DNA from 3 places in the Vibrio sp. E150_011 genome. Region 1 is predicted to be linked to each of the others. Evidence: predicted binding sites of a transcription regulator. Region 1 holds the regulator's gene; each other region holds the start of a gene.
What was found. Region 1 encodes MetJ, which represses methionine synthesis genes. Its sites were predicted from a motif close to TTAGACNTNTANANGTCTAA; they were not measured.
Positions count from the first base shown of each region.

Region 2: ACE1OE_RS21370 (MetQ/NlpA family ABC transporter substrate-binding protein) is a predicted target of MetJ. The motif match lies at 1,823-1,842, and genes of this name have one in related genera.
Region 3: metA (homoserine O-acetyltransferase MetA) is a predicted target of MetJ. The motif match lies at 1,947-1,966, and genes of this name have one in related genera.

Region 1 is NZ_JBHFOL010000011.1:90,420-95,387, forward strand. It holds gene ACE1OE_RS16465 (bifunctional aspartate kinase/homoserine dehydrogenase II) at 1-960, opposite strand, end outside; gene ACE1OE_RS16470 (O-succinylhomoserine (thiol)-lyase) at 969-2,138, opposite strand; gene metJ (met regulon transcriptional regulator MetJ) at 2,419-2,739, shown strand; gene ACE1OE_RS16480 (malic enzyme-like NAD(P)-binding protein) at 2,923-4,182, opposite strand; gene rpmE (50S ribosomal protein L31) at 4,674-4,889, opposite strand.
Region 2 is NZ_JBHFOL010000020.1:56,004-60,971, reverse strand. It holds gene ACE1OE_RS21375 (amidohydrolase) at 1-872, shown strand, start outside; gene ACE1OE_RS21370 (MetQ/NlpA family ABC transporter substrate-binding protein) at 998-1,801, opposite strand; gene ACE1OE_RS21365 (hypothetical protein) at 2,200-2,370, opposite strand; gene menE (o-succinylbenzoate--CoA ligase) at 2,442-3,962, opposite strand; gene menC (o-succinylbenzoate synthase) at 4,103-4,968, opposite strand, start outside.
Region 3 is NZ_JBHFOL010000002.1:663,995-668,962, forward strand. It holds gene ACE1OE_RS06160 (AMP-binding protein) at 1-810, shown strand, start outside; gene metA (homoserine O-acetyltransferase MetA) at 978-1,919, opposite strand; gene ACE1OE_RS06170 (AAA family ATPase) at 2,115-2,483, shown strand; gene ACE1OE_RS06175 (DUF3859 domain-containing protein) at 2,536-2,973, shown strand; gene ACE1OE_RS06180 (ribosome recycling factor family protein) at 2,952-3,305, shown strand; gene ACE1OE_RS06185 (M20/M25/M40 family metallo-hydrolase) at 3,454-4,560, opposite strand; gene ACE1OE_RS06190 (DMT family transporter) at 4,657-4,968, opposite strand, start outside.

The sequences.
Region 1 (4,968 bases):
AGACAGCTCAATCAATAGTACCTCTTCTAGCGAGGTAATGATCTTTGCCCCGCGTCCAGAGGCTAATACGCGTTCAATACGCGTTGAGCCTGATTCTGGAGAGTAACTGCAGCGTAAATTTAACTCCATGGTACTCTGTGCAACAGGCTGTAACGTGCGGCTATGTAACACGGGCGCTGCGAGGCGAGCCAGTTCGCTGGCTTCATCCAAACGTAAAAGGGGCAATAAGCACGCATCAGAAACCACACGAGGATCCGCGCTGTAAACGCCTGCCACATCACTCCAGATGGTGACGTTTGCCACCTCAGCTAATGCACCGATGACGGTCGCTGAGTAATCCGAACCATTGCGACCAAGCAACACGGTATCACCGGTACTGTTCTGCGCCATGAAACCCGTAATCACCACACGGTGGTGCGCATGTTGCGCCAAGGCACTTTTAATCAAGGCGTAAGACTGGGCACGCTCAACCTCGGGTTGAGCACCAAACTCAGCACGCAAAAAGGCTCTTGCATCTTGGGCAACCGCAGGCAACTCACTTTGTCTTAGTAATGCTGCCAACAAGCGAGATGACCAAACCTCACCATGTCCCAAGATTGCGGCTTTCTGCGCCTCAGAAAGGGGCGCTATTTGCTCACCAAGCGTACTAAATTCGTCGCTCAACTGTGAACGAAGGGCTTCCGCTTCTTCGCCATCGAGCAATTCATCAATCAACTCAAATTGAAACTGTCGTAACGCTTGCAGGTGCTCATGAGCAACACGGCCATCCTTGTTTAACGCATCCAGAAACGCAATCAGTCGGTTGGTTGTCTTGCCTGCCGCTGATACCACAATCAGGTCTTCTGCGTGAGAGTAGTCTTTTAGAATCGATACCACACGACGGTAGCACCCAGGGTCAGCCAGGCTACTGCCACCAAATTTATGCAATTGCTTCGTCACTGGTACGTTAGTATTACTCATTGCCGTGCTTACCCTTCAAACGTTCGTGCTTTATCAAAAGCTTGTTGTAGATCTTCAATTAGGTCTTCTGCGTCTTCTAAGCCTACCGATAAGCGCAATAGCTGTTGAGAGACGCCCGCTTCAGCCAGCGCAGCCTCGCCCATCGCGCGGTGAGTCATCGATGCTGGGTGGCAGATCAAGCTCTCTACCCCACCTAAGGACTCTGCCAACGAGAAGAGATTCAGTTTGCCAACAAAATATTTCAACTGTTCAAAGCTACCAGCGAACTCAAAGCTCAGCATAGACCCAAAGCCCGACTGTTGCTTTTTGGCAATCTCATGACCTGGATGCTCAGGTAGACTCGGATGATAGATGACCTTAACCAATGATTCGCCCTTCAAATAATTGAGAATAATTTGTGAGCTTTCTTCATGGACACGCATACGCGCACTGAGTGTACGGATACCACGCAACGTCATGTAGCTATCAAACGGTGTGCCTGTTGCGCCAATACAGTTACCCCACCACGCCAGCTCTTCTGCATGCGCTTCTGTTTTGGTTATCACCACGCCACCAATAACGTCCGAGTGGCCGTTGATGTACTTCGTCGTGGAGTGAATAACAAAGTCCGCACCGAGGTCTAAAGGCTTTTGGTACACCGGTGTCAAAAAGGTATTATCGACCGCCACCAGCGCGCCAACCTGCTTTGCTTTTTCGCAGACATTCGCAATGTCCACAACGCGTACCAACGGGTTAGACGGGGTTTCTAACAAAATCAACTTTGGTTTTTTTGCGATGGCAGCACTTAACGCCGCGTCATCACTTTGGTCAACAAACTGAACCTTAAAATCACCTTTTTGTGCGCGAGTATTAAATAAGCGATAAGAGCCACCGTAGCAATCGTGTGGCGCGATGATCAAATCATCAGGGCCTAAAAAAGCCGATGCCCAAAGGTTCAATGCAGAGGTTCCACAGTTGGTCACCACAGCACCTTTACCGGACTCCAATTCAAATAAGGCCTGTTCAAGTAATCCACGATTGGGGTTACCAGAACGGGTATAATCATATTTTGGCACGTCGCCGAAAGCGGGAAAGCCATAATTGGTAGAAAGGTAAATAGGTGGTACGACAGCGTGGTGCTGAGTATCTGATTCGATACCCATACGAACCGCGATTGTCGCCGGCTTCCGATTGCTCATAGAAACATCCTTTATTAACACGCGCAAGGTGAAGGCTAACCACAACCTCTCGAGAAGGTTGGGTGATAAATAGTGTGATTAATCATGCTTGAACGGACAAGTAAAAGCACCCATCTTTGGAAAAATTAACCGTCCGCTCAACGAAACCCCACTTTACTGTCCATTTTGTGAGACGTCAACACTTCTAGACGTCTATATGTCTTTGCTTATGGCAGTAAATGCCGCTAAAATTGCGGCTTTCCTATAAAACAAATTTACGATCAATAGACGAAGGTGTGCAATGGCAGATTGGAATGGCGAATACATTAGCCCTTACGCGGAGCACGGCAAAAAAAGTGAGCAGGTTAAAAAGATCACGGTATCCATTCCGTTAAAAGTGCTAAAGGTATTGACCGACGAGAGAACTCGTCGCCAAATCAATAACCTACGCCATGCAACTAACAGCGAATTGTTGTGTGAAGCATTTCTGCACGCCTATACTGGTCAGCCGCTCCCGACCGATGAAGACTTAAGAAAAGACCGCCCAGATGATATCCCAACCGAAGTGAAAGCCATGATGACGGCGATGGGTATTGAGTTTGAAGCGTTCGATGAAGAATAAAAAGTAGGATTTAGAGGCTGGGTCCTGGGTCCTGGGTCCTGGGTCCTGGGTCCTGGGTCCTGGGTCCTGGGTCAAACAATAAAAAAACGCTGACCATCAAGGCCAGCGTTTTTTCAAAGCAAATTCAAGGCACCAGGCACGTTTTATCCCTAAAGCCCCAAATTTCTATTCAATCATGACTTTCTAAGCCATGTAGTTCTCAGGCATTTCAATTCGTGCGACGCCCGATTCGACTGCTGCTACTGCAACCGCTTTTGCAACGCGTGGTAGCAAGCGTGGGTCCATCGGTTTAGGAATAATGTAATCCTTACTAAATGACAACGCCTTAACACCCGCCGCATCAAGCACCTCTTGAGGTACGGGTTCTTTAGCAATTTGACGTATTGCCTCAACCGCCGCAAGCTTCATTTCATCGTTAATCTCACTGGCACGTACGTCCAATGCACCGCGGAAGATGAACGGGAAACACAGTACGTTATTTACCTGATTCGGATAATCTGAGCGACCGGTCCCCATGATCAAATCATCACGAACCTGATGCGCCAATTCTGGCTTAATCTCTGGATCAGGATTTGAACACGCAAACACGACTGGTTTCTCTGCCATGAGCTTCAACGCTTCAGCAGGAAGTAAATCTGGACCAGACACCCCTAAGAATAAATCCGCGCCTTCGATGACATCTTCAAGGGTACGTTTATCGGTATTGTTGGCAAACATCTGCTTGTATTCATTCAAGCCTTCACGACGCGTATGAATGACGCCTTTGCGATCCAACATGTAGATTTTTTCACGCATCGCACCACATTTAATCAACAGCTCCATACAGGCCGTCGCCGCAGCGCCCGCACCCAAACAAACAATGGTCGCTTCACTTAATTCTTTGCCTTGCAGCTCAATCGCATTCAACATACCCGCCGCCGTGACAATTGCCGTACCATGTTGGTCATCATGGAATACCGGAACATCACAACGCTCAATCAAGCGACGCTCAATCTCAAAACAATCCGGAGCCTTGATGTCTTCTAGGTTGATACCACCAAACGTGTCAGAAATATTCGCAACCGTATCAACAAACTCGTCAATCGTGCGGTGTTTGACTTCGATATCAATGGAGTCCAAACCAGCAAACCGCTTAAAGAGTAGCGCCTTACCTTCCATAACGGGTTTGGATGCCAGTGGGCCAAGATTACCAAGTCCTAGGATTGCTGTACCATTTGAGATGACCGCAACCATATTGCCTTTCGCTGTATATTTATAAACATTATCAGCATTTTGCGCGATCTCTCGAACAGGCTCGGCTACGCCAGGGCTGTAAGCGAGTGCAAGATCTTTGGCTGAATCAGCGGGTTTGGTTAACGCGATTTCAATTTTGCCTGGGGTTGGGTGGGCATGGTAATCGAGGGCCTGTTGGCGGAATTCGTCGATTTGATGATCATCGGACATGGTATGCGATCCTGCTTATTCGAGTATGAAAGACTGAGTGATTATTGTTATTTTTAGTATAACCCGCTTCGGAATGGTTTGATTTCCTCCATAAGGGGTACACAAAGTGCGCATACGCTATTGTCGTACGTCGCAACTTTAGGCGAATATACTACGCTAGTTAATCAAGATTTTGAATGGATGGTGTCACGATTCGAATGAGCTTAAGCCTTTATAGGTAAGCCAAGAGTTTAGGAAAAGGTAAGTCGAGTGTTTATAAAAATAGCCACCGAGAAGAATATAACGATCCAAAAACCGTCACAATACACACACCACCGACCGTGTGGCGTTGGAATCAACCATACTCCACACTGATGGTATGGGTTAGTTGGTACTGCTCAACACAATTCAAGCTCGGGACTCATTTTAGCCGCTGGTTGAATAAAATATAAAACGCCAGAAACAAAAAAGGACGCCGAGGCGTCCTTTTTACATCTAAGGAAGTAAAATAATTACTTGCTAGATAGAGCGCCGAAACGCTTGTTGAAGCGATCAACACGACCACCAGTATCAACGATACGTTGCTTACCAGTGTAGAATGGGTGACATTTGTCACATACGTCTAGGTGAATTGAATCTTTCGCTAGAGTAGAGTTGAACTCAAATGTATTGCCGCAAGAACAAGTTGCTGTTACAGCTTTGTATTCTGGGTGGATGCCAGCTTTCATGGGAAACCTCAAATTTAGGCCGTGTCGCCATCCGAGTCTATGCCGGACACCACACGTAGTTAATAAAATACCTGTGTTA
Region 2 (4,968 bases), on a different contig from region 1:
CCGGCGTCATGCATGCTTGTGGGCATGATGGGCATACCACGTCATTGATCATGGTTGCTCACCAGTTAAGCCAATCGCCACCAAAACGCGGGACGGTTATCCTGGTATTTCAACCAGCGGAAGAAATAGGCACTGGCGCGGCCTCGATGTTAAACCACCCAGCGCTAAAGGGGCTGAATGTTGACAACGCCTTTGCGTATCACAATTTACCGGGTCAACCTTTGCATGAAGTCGTGGTCAAAAAAGGGACTTTTTCATGTGCCTCAATCGGACTTAGCATTGATCTGGAAGGAAAAACATCCCATGCCGCCTACCCTGAAAACGGGGTAAGTCCGCTCAATGCCATGATAGAAATCTTACAGTACCTGCAAACCCTACCAGATAGCTATCCAGAAGAATTCAGCCTTGTCACCATCGTCAACGCCGAACTTGGAGAGCGAGCGTTTGGTGTCGCTGCTGGATCGGCAAAGATAATGGCAACATTACGCAGTGACTGTAACGCCACTTTTCTCGACATGCAGAAACGAGTACAGCGTACGTTGCAGCGCATCGAGCAGAACACTACACTCGACATTAATTACTCTTGGCACGAGCCGTTTAACGCCGCGGTTAATTCAAGCCATCATGTAGATTTGATCAGGCAACATGCCACTAAGCTTAACCTAGCGGTCACGGAACTTGAGACACCAATGCGTTGGTCAGAGGATTTTGCTGAGTTTCTATTGCGTTACCAAGGTGCGCTGTTTGGCATTGGAAGTGGCGTATCTCACCCAGAATTACACAATCCTGATTATGATTTTCCGGATGAGATCTTAGAAACCGCCTGTTCAATGTACGTATCGATAATCGGGCAGATCCACGGTCAGGATTGACCTTGTTTATATCGAGAGGTGAGCGCTAGCTCCAACCCGGTTCACGCGAATATAATCCGAGGCTAACCACTCATGCTCTGTCAGAGTTGCCATGGTTAAGCCTCATACGACAGCACGACAAAAAACTAAAATGCAGGCTCAATTGTGCCTTTAAATGTCTCTTGCATGAAATCTCTAATAGCTTGTGACTGATATATCTCAACAAATTGTTTATACGCTGCATTGTCTTTGTCTTGCTCACGTGCAGCAATCACCATAACGGCTAACGGCGCTTGTTTAGATTCTAAGTAAATACCTTGTTTCTTTGGGTCTAAGCCTGCCGACATCACATAGTTCATCGTAATGGCTGACGCATCAACGTCATCTAATGTACGAGGCAGCTGTGCAGCATCAACCTCAATAAACTTAAACTTCTTTGGGTTACTCACAATATCATTCAACCCAGCCTGAAAACCAACGCCTTCTTTGAGGGTAATCAGTCCACTATCCGCAAACAATAATAGCCCGCGACCACCGTTTGTTGGATCGTTAGGGATAGCAATCCTTGCACCATCAGGTAGTGCTTCAAGTGACTTATATTTATTCGAATAGACCCCCATACGCATTAAAATAGAGTCGCCAATTGAAACTAGGTGTGCATCGTGACTGGTATTATAATTCGTTAAAAATGGTTGATGCTGGTAACTATTGATATCAATACTGCCATCTTCTAATGCCGCATTAGGTGTGATGTAATCGGAGAATTCGACCACTTTCACGTTTAAGCCTTGTTTTGCAGCTTCTCGTGCTACGGCTTCCACGACTTGAGCGTGGGGCCCGACTGTCGCTCCCACCTTAATTTCGGAATCATCTGATTGCCCACAAGCCGTTAACCCCGTAAGAATTGACACTATGAACGCCCATTGACCAATCTTCTTGAATCCTTTCATTGTACTCTCCAATAATAAATAACAGCCGTATAGCCGTCTAAATGTCTTTATACTACTATGAGATACCTTGATGCAACCAAATTTTTATTCATAGAATGAATTAGTTAGCATTTTTCATCCAACAACATCGATCATTGACTAAAAGCTAAGATCTGACATTAAACCCATAGACCGGAGCTGGAGCATACATAAGAAAGCGAGGAAACAGGAAACAGAGTCATCAGCAGTCAGCTGAATAACTCATGTGCTTAAATAAACCAGATTATTGTCAAACTCATCGGTGTTAAGACCATCGAGCGATAAATAGAACTTGGTATAGCGCCGCAGAAGGGAGGTCGAAACGACCTGTCAGCATCAATTAAATAGGTAATTACGAAGCAATAACGTGTCTGATAACACTAGTTCTGTGTCGACGACTTGGAAAAGATTCGCGAGCGCCGTTTAACACTGACACAAAGGACAACGGTGAGGATAAAAGCCGTTAACTCGGCCACCGCTCGAGGAAGCCCATCCGTTGTCAGTGCCAATGCAATTTGCAGCGCAATTGCTATCCCAAGAATTATGTTCATTCCATTTACTCACGTTATTGTCCTAGAGACATTATGGTGAGCATTGAGCGAAGAGAAAATTCCGTTTTGGACTATGAAATAACCACATAATTGGATTGCGTGCTAGAAAGCCACGATTTAACTTGTGCTCGTGATACCTTAATACCCGAAGACAACAGAGATTCTGGCATATCATAGTACGCAACAGGGTGCTTAAATTTTGCAAGTGATGTCGTAGTAAGGTCTATATCTAATTGATCGTTTTTTAATTTCACCTGATCATTCACTCGTTGCACAACCGCCACCGGGCGTGCGCCATAGTCATCACTACGCACTGGAACGACAATTGATTGCACAACCTCAGGGCGCGCGTTTAACACGGCTTCTATTTCTTCGCAGTGAATATTTTCGCCACCCGATATAAATAAATTATCTGCTCTTCCAATGACTTGGAGCTCTTGAGCTGCGCTCCACCGACCAAGATCCTTCGTATCAAACCAGCAATCGACCAAGGCTAAAGGCAGAATATTCCCTTGCTGGTAGTAACCCGATGACAGTACCGAGCCTTTAACCCATATATGCCCATCAATTAGCTTTACCTCACGGTGGGGTAACGGAATCCCGGATGATGCATCTTCATTCGCCTGCTTTGCCGTCACCGTTGATGCCGTCTCGGTCATCCCGTAGCCCATCCACATATCAATACCCAATTCACGGGCACTCTGAATCAGATCATTAGAAATATGGCTTCCGCCCAACAACACACGTTTGAGTTGATTCGGCAGTCGTTGATCGATAATCCGTTTTAATTGAGTGACCACCAATGAGGCGTGGCTTACATCTGAAATATCTTCACAAAACTGACCGCCTCCAACCTTAAGTTGAGCTCCCGTCGACAACCAACGCCACACGATGGCTAACCCAGAAACATGAAACATCGGCAGGCTCAGCAACCAGCGATCACTGGGTGAAAAAGCAAAGCGCTCGAGAAGACCCGTCGCTGAGGCAAGGTGTTGCTCGATGGTGTGCACCACCGCTTTCGGTTTGCCGGTTGAACCTGAGGTAAAGATGATTGAAGCGATTTGATGGGGAGATAGTTCGTAAATCGCATTGTTGTGAATCGCATAATCGTGAATAGTATTGCCGTGCATAACATTGCCGTGAATAGCATCGTCATTAACAGCTTGCTCGTGCTCACTATGCTCACAACCCCCCTCGATTGGTTGCGTGTTGATAAACGTTACGTCACGGTCAAAACTAGACGCAGACCATTCACGTGCCGTATCGCTGCACCACCATAGGTAAGCACGTTCGGATTTAGAATAAAGCGTCGTCAATTTGGCGTTCATGCCCGTTACTGGCTGCCTGGCCACCAACGCAGGCAAACACCCTTGGGCAAGGCAAGCAAGATAAGCAAACAACAATGCTGGTTCAGCGCGTCCGATAAGACAAACCACGGTGTTTTTTTCTACGCCAGCCTTCACAAGTGCTAACTGGTATTGGGAAACGACCCGCTGGACTTGTTGCCAACTGTACTCACCATCAGGGGTCAATAACGCGGTTTCATTCGGTGTTTGTCGCACCCAAGCGTTCAGACCCGTAGCATTGTTCATTGTCGACTCTTTCATTTTCGCTTGCCGCTCTTTCTTATCACTCGTACTGCCACTATCGACCAAATTCGCCCAAATGTAAGCACTATCGCATTAGCATTAGCATTAGCATTAGCATTAGCATTATGATCTAAACATAAACGCTATGACTGCCAATACAGTGACTGCTCACTGAGCATCGATACCGGTAGTTCACAACCAGGCCATGCTGTCTCCAATTGGGCAGCGAATAACTGCATTGTATCCAACCCTGGGGTTTCATTAGATAGCTGCCACTGAGAAAAACGAGCAAGCTGATTCAGGCCAACACTGCTTTCTAGGCTTGAACTGATGACCACTTGTATATCTTGATTGTGCGCCTCTTCAATAATCCGGATGCATTTATCCAAACTGCCAACAAGCGTCGGTTTGATCACGATTGCTTTCGCACTTTTCAACGATGGCACGGTAAAGTCCGCCTGCCGTGCGGCGTCTTGCAAGGTTTCATCCCACGCAATAGCAATACCCGTTTCAGCCGCGAATGAAACACTACTATCGGCATCGCGACACGGCTCTTCAATAAAGGCAATGCGAGCGCGCAATGCTGGGGAGATATAAGAAGCAAACTTTTTCGCTTTATCCAAGCTCCACGCTCTGTTGGCATCCAGCCTCAGCGTTAAGTCTGGAATCGACTCTAAAAACAAGCTGACAATCATGCCATCGCGAATCGCCTCGTACATCCCCACCTTAATTTTTGCTACTTTACGCCCAGACATAGTATTAAGCACAGGCAACAACTCATCAGGATCCCCCGAACACAGAGGCGCAGCTTGATGGTTTCCTTTTTCAGGTAATCGCGTTGATAACTCCATCAATGCGGCGGACATACCAAATGCAACCGAGGGAAAGCAGCCTTCGAGGTCCAAGGCTTGGTTATTGACCCATGCCTCTAAGCATGCCTGGGCTTGACCGCCCGCCTCTTCAATCGACTCATGGCTAAAGCCCGGCAGCGGCGCTATTTCACCTAATG
Region 3 (4,968 bases), on a different contig from region 1:
ATTACCAATCCGAGAGATCTTAATACCTTCGTGAATGACTTGAGTAAGTATCCATTTACCATGGTCTTTGGCTTGAATACTTTGTTCTCAGCGCTTAACAATCATGCAAAATTTAAAGAACTCGATTTCTCACATGCAGGATTTACGATCGCTGGTGGCATGGCCACACAAAAACACGTCGCTGAAGAGTGGCAGAAAATTACAGGAATGCCGATTATCGAAGGGTATGGCTTAACGGAATGTTCGCCTGTTGTTGCTGGTGGCGTCCATACTCAACAATCTTTTGTTCCTGCCGTTGGCGTCCCTTTGCCAAGCACTGAGCTGCGTATTGTTGATGAAGAAGGTAAGGCATTGGGCATTAACGAGGTGGGTGAAATTCAGATCCGTGGTGACCAAGTCATGAAAGGTTACTGGAAACAAGACGCGGAAACGAAGGCCGTGCTGACGGATGATGGTTGGCTGTTCTCAGGCGATATTGGCAGAATGGACGAGCAAGGAATCTTTTACATTGAAGATAGAAAAAAAGACATGATTCTGGTGTCTGGCTTCAATGTTTTTCCTACCGAAATAGAAGAAGTCGCGACGTTGCACCCAAAGATCATTGAAGCGGCGGCAATTGGTGTGCCTGATGATGTCGCCGGTGAGCGTGTAAAACTGGTTGTTGTTACAAATGGACAGGTGACAGTAGAAGAGATTAAAAAGCATTGTCGCCAATATTTAACGGGTTACAAAATCCCTAAAGTCATTGAGTACCGAGAGTCATTACCAAAAACTAACGTTGGTAAAATCTTGAGACGTGAGCTTCGCTAATACGCATAGCCTCACAACAATTGATAAGCGGATAATTGATAAGCGGATATAAAAATGCCCCAGTGATGGTTGTCACTGGGGCTTTCGCGTTTAGGGAATAGAAGGCACGGTTAACGCCGGTTTAGTTATTGGCTACTGATTTGTTCTTTAACAATCATGTCGTGAACTCACTCAGTGACAGTAAAATTATCAGCACTGAAATGTTCTAGGTCGTAAGGTGTTTGTTGATAGACGCAATAATTTAACCAGTTTGCAAACAGCAGATGGCCATGGCTTCTCCAACTTGCGATAGGTTTATTATCCGGATCATCGTTAGGGTAGTAGTTCACTGGAATAGTCGGCTCCATCCCTTCGCCGAGATCGCGTACGTATTCATTGTGAAGAGTATGGGCTTCGTATTCAGGGTGGCCAGTGACAAATACGTTTCGTTTGTCTTTTGTTGCCGCGAGATAGACACCCGCAACGTCTGATGTCGCTAGGATATCAAGGTCGGTGTGCTCTTCTAAATATTCCACAGAGAAGTCTGCATAGCGTGAATGAGGTGCGACAAAAGAATCATCGAACCCACGTAAGACGGGATGATAAGGCTGTAGGATGGAATGATGATAAACACCAGACAGCTTTTCTTTACGTGTGCGCTTAGGAAGGTTATACAACAACTTTAACCCTGCTTGGGCTGCCCAGCATACATATAAAGTGGATGTCACATGGTGATGCGCCCAATTCATGATGGTTTGTAGGTGATCCCAATACATCACATCTTCGAATTGCACGAGCCCAAGGGGGGCACCGGTAATAATCAACCCATCAAAATTACGATCTTTGACCATTTCAAATTGACGGTAGAAATTGTCTAAATGCTCGGTGGGTGTGTTTTTACTTGGTCGGTCATCAATGCGTAACAACTCGATATCGACTTGTAACGGGCTGTTTGATAATAATCTTAGAAATTGAGTTTCAGCCTCAATTTTCTTGGGCATCAAGTTGAGGATTAAAACCTTAAGGGGACGGATCTCCTGAGAGGATGCTCGTGTTTCAGGCATCACAAAAATATTTTCTTCACGCAATACATCGGATGCAGGCAATTGGTCAGGAATCTTAATTGGCACAGCTTACTCCCTAAGCTATCTGGTCTTCTGGACGTCTATACATCTAAAGTTAACCGAATCTTTTTACCTTGTCGACCGTTAATTGTTATTGAATTATCGAAGCGCTTGTCTTATCTGAGTTTTACTCCTGAGCGAGCATTATTCCGGTATACTGGATTCATTGTGACTAAAGCGGTTGATTATTAGGAAGTTGTGTTGAAATTGATATTAATTCGTGGCTTGCCAGGTTCAGGAAAATCCACCTTAGCGAAAAGCTTCGATGCGGTTCATATTGAAGCCGATATGTTCTTTTTGAACGATAAAGGACAATATCAGTATGATGCCACTTGTATCGAGCAGGCTCACCTGTGGTGCCAAGGTGAAACTGAAAAGCAGTTGAAACTAGGCAAGGATGTTGTGGTCGCCAACACGTTTGTACGCCGCTGGGAAATGAAGGTTTACCAACAGCTGGCGAAGCGCTACAAGGCAACATTAGAAGTGAAGGTGTGCAAGGGACAGTATCAGAATATTCATGATGTGAGTGAAGCTGTCATTGATAAAATGCGCCGACGTTGGCAAGATTGATAAATAGTTGTTCAGCGACACGCAATTTTTATTTATTAACAGGAACCTGTACATGGCAAAACGCTCCCCAAAGGTTGAAATGACGTCTTATGGTATTTATTCAACTTGGGATTCTGGTTCAAAAGAACTTCCTAAAATACAAGACTTTACTACCACAGTGACCGCTGATGAACATGTTGAATTTGGCTTTACGGTCAACATTAAAAAAGCAAAGGGCGAACGCATTCAATTTTGTATTTTTCATCCTGGTATTGTGGGTAAGAAGGGACAAATTCTTGACCCGTTTGATGGTGAAGAGCACATCAATAGTAATGATTGGGATTTTTATTTAGGCGACACCATCCAATTACTACACCCAACCCAAGGGCTTGAAAGTAATTTAGGGGAATGGAGGATGGAAATGACTCTGCAAGGCAAGATAGTGGCGCAAAAGAAGTTTAAAGTTATCGCAAGGGACGAGGGGCAGTTTTGGAAATATCGCGGCTTCTAATTACGATTAAGCTCAACAGCTTCGTCCACCGAGTGGAAGATAAACAGCGTTTACTTCAACTTGCGTCAGAACAACAGTGCCAACTCAAGCGTATTCGTCGGTCTCGACACTGGACTCTTACGGGAAACGCTGATTCTCTAACAGAGTTTGCGTTTCAGTCTGGGGTGGGCTGGATTTCAGTTGCGGTCGATAAGGTCCTTGCGGAATACAAGTCGCCAATTCAGCAGGTCTTAGAAAAGAACCCAAATGTAACGATTGCTGAGCTGATGCATGAATCTGGATGCACGTTAGTGGAAGCAAGAAAAGCTATCGATGATTTTGAGTTTTTATAGCGTTGTTAAGTTGGGAGTTTATCTGGTGGATATAATGAACGTATTTCTATACTTAGGCAGTCGCTCATGCTTACCAGAGGTTAAGATAGAAAAAAGCCATCGCGTGTCGTCGTGATGGCTGTCAGTACCGGTCAAAAATGTGCAGACGTTACTCTGTAACGTATGTGATCACAAAATCAGTGATTTTCACCATATCGGCAATCGCAATGTACTCTTCAGTGGTGTGAACTTTCGCCATCCCTGTAGAAAGGTTGACGGTTGTCAGACCCTTCTTGTTAAAGTTATTCGCATCGCTTCCACCACCAGTATGTTTCGTCTTAGCCGTAATGTTATTTTTAGCAAATGCGGCTTTAACATGCTGAACATGAGGGTTATCTTCTGCGATCACGAATGCATCGTAAGCTCGGGTTGATGTTACTTCAATTGACGCACCAAATTTAACCGCAGAGGCTTGGAACGTTTGAACCATATGGTCGACTTGTGCGGTGAGTTTTTCACTGTTTAACGAGCGAGCTTCTGCAACGACAGTCATCTCAGGCATGACGATATTGGTTGCTTGCCCACCATTTACCATGCCAATGTTTGCTGTTGTTTCTTCGTCGATACGGAGAAGTTTCATGTTAGAAATCGCGTCCGCTGCAACACTCGCAGCGCTAATGCCTTCTTCTGGTGCTAAGCCAGCATGGGCTGGACGCCCTGTGATTTTCGCGATGATCTTTTGTTGACCCGGCGCCCCAGTCACGATGGTGCCAATAGGACCACCAGTATCAAGAACGATAGCGTTGTCAGATTGAATAAATGACATATCGAAATATTCAGAGCCGAACAAACCGCCTTCTTCATGCACGGTAAACGCGACTTCGATGGTCTTATGCGCGATGTTTTGTTCCTTTAAACAACGAACCGCTTCGATCACTGCCGCAATACCGGATTTGTCGTCGCCACCAAGGATAGTATTGCCTTTAGAGCGAATGATGCCATCTTCAATAATGGGTTCGATACCGATACCTGGCGTGACCGTATCCATATGGGCACTGAATACAATGCTTCCATCTAACGTGCCGTCTAAGCGGCCATAAACGTTAAAACCATTGGTGTATTGCTCGGGTACAGGCAGTTTACTTACTGTAAACCCAAGCTCACCAAGTTGCTCAGATATTGCTTCTGCAATGGCTTTTTCGTTACCAGATTCGCTGTCGATTTTGATGAGATCAAAGAAATGGTTGACCAAACGGTCCGTATTTACATGGGTCATAGGATTACTTCGCATTGAGAACAGGGAGGATTACTTTACACCCTATCTTTACGTGCTAGACCTGAGGTAAATCAAATAAAGCACGGCAATGTTGTTTTATCGGTCGAGTTTTGTTCGATTATGGTTGGAAAATTGGTAACAGGCTATCATCGTAGCGCAAACAATCAGTAGACTTCCAGCCCACTGCAATGGCAGTAACGTCTCTTGGAGAAAGATGACAGAAAAAAGCAAACCAAATAAAGGTTCCGTCCCCATCAATAAGGATGCATGGCTTGCATCGAGTGATTTGACCGAATGATTTTGAAGAATAAAAGCCAGCAATGTACAGCCAAGAGCAAGATAAACAATGCTCAAATAATCTTGGGTGGAAGCAAACTTAAGTGTATGAATAAGGGAAGGGTGGCTGGC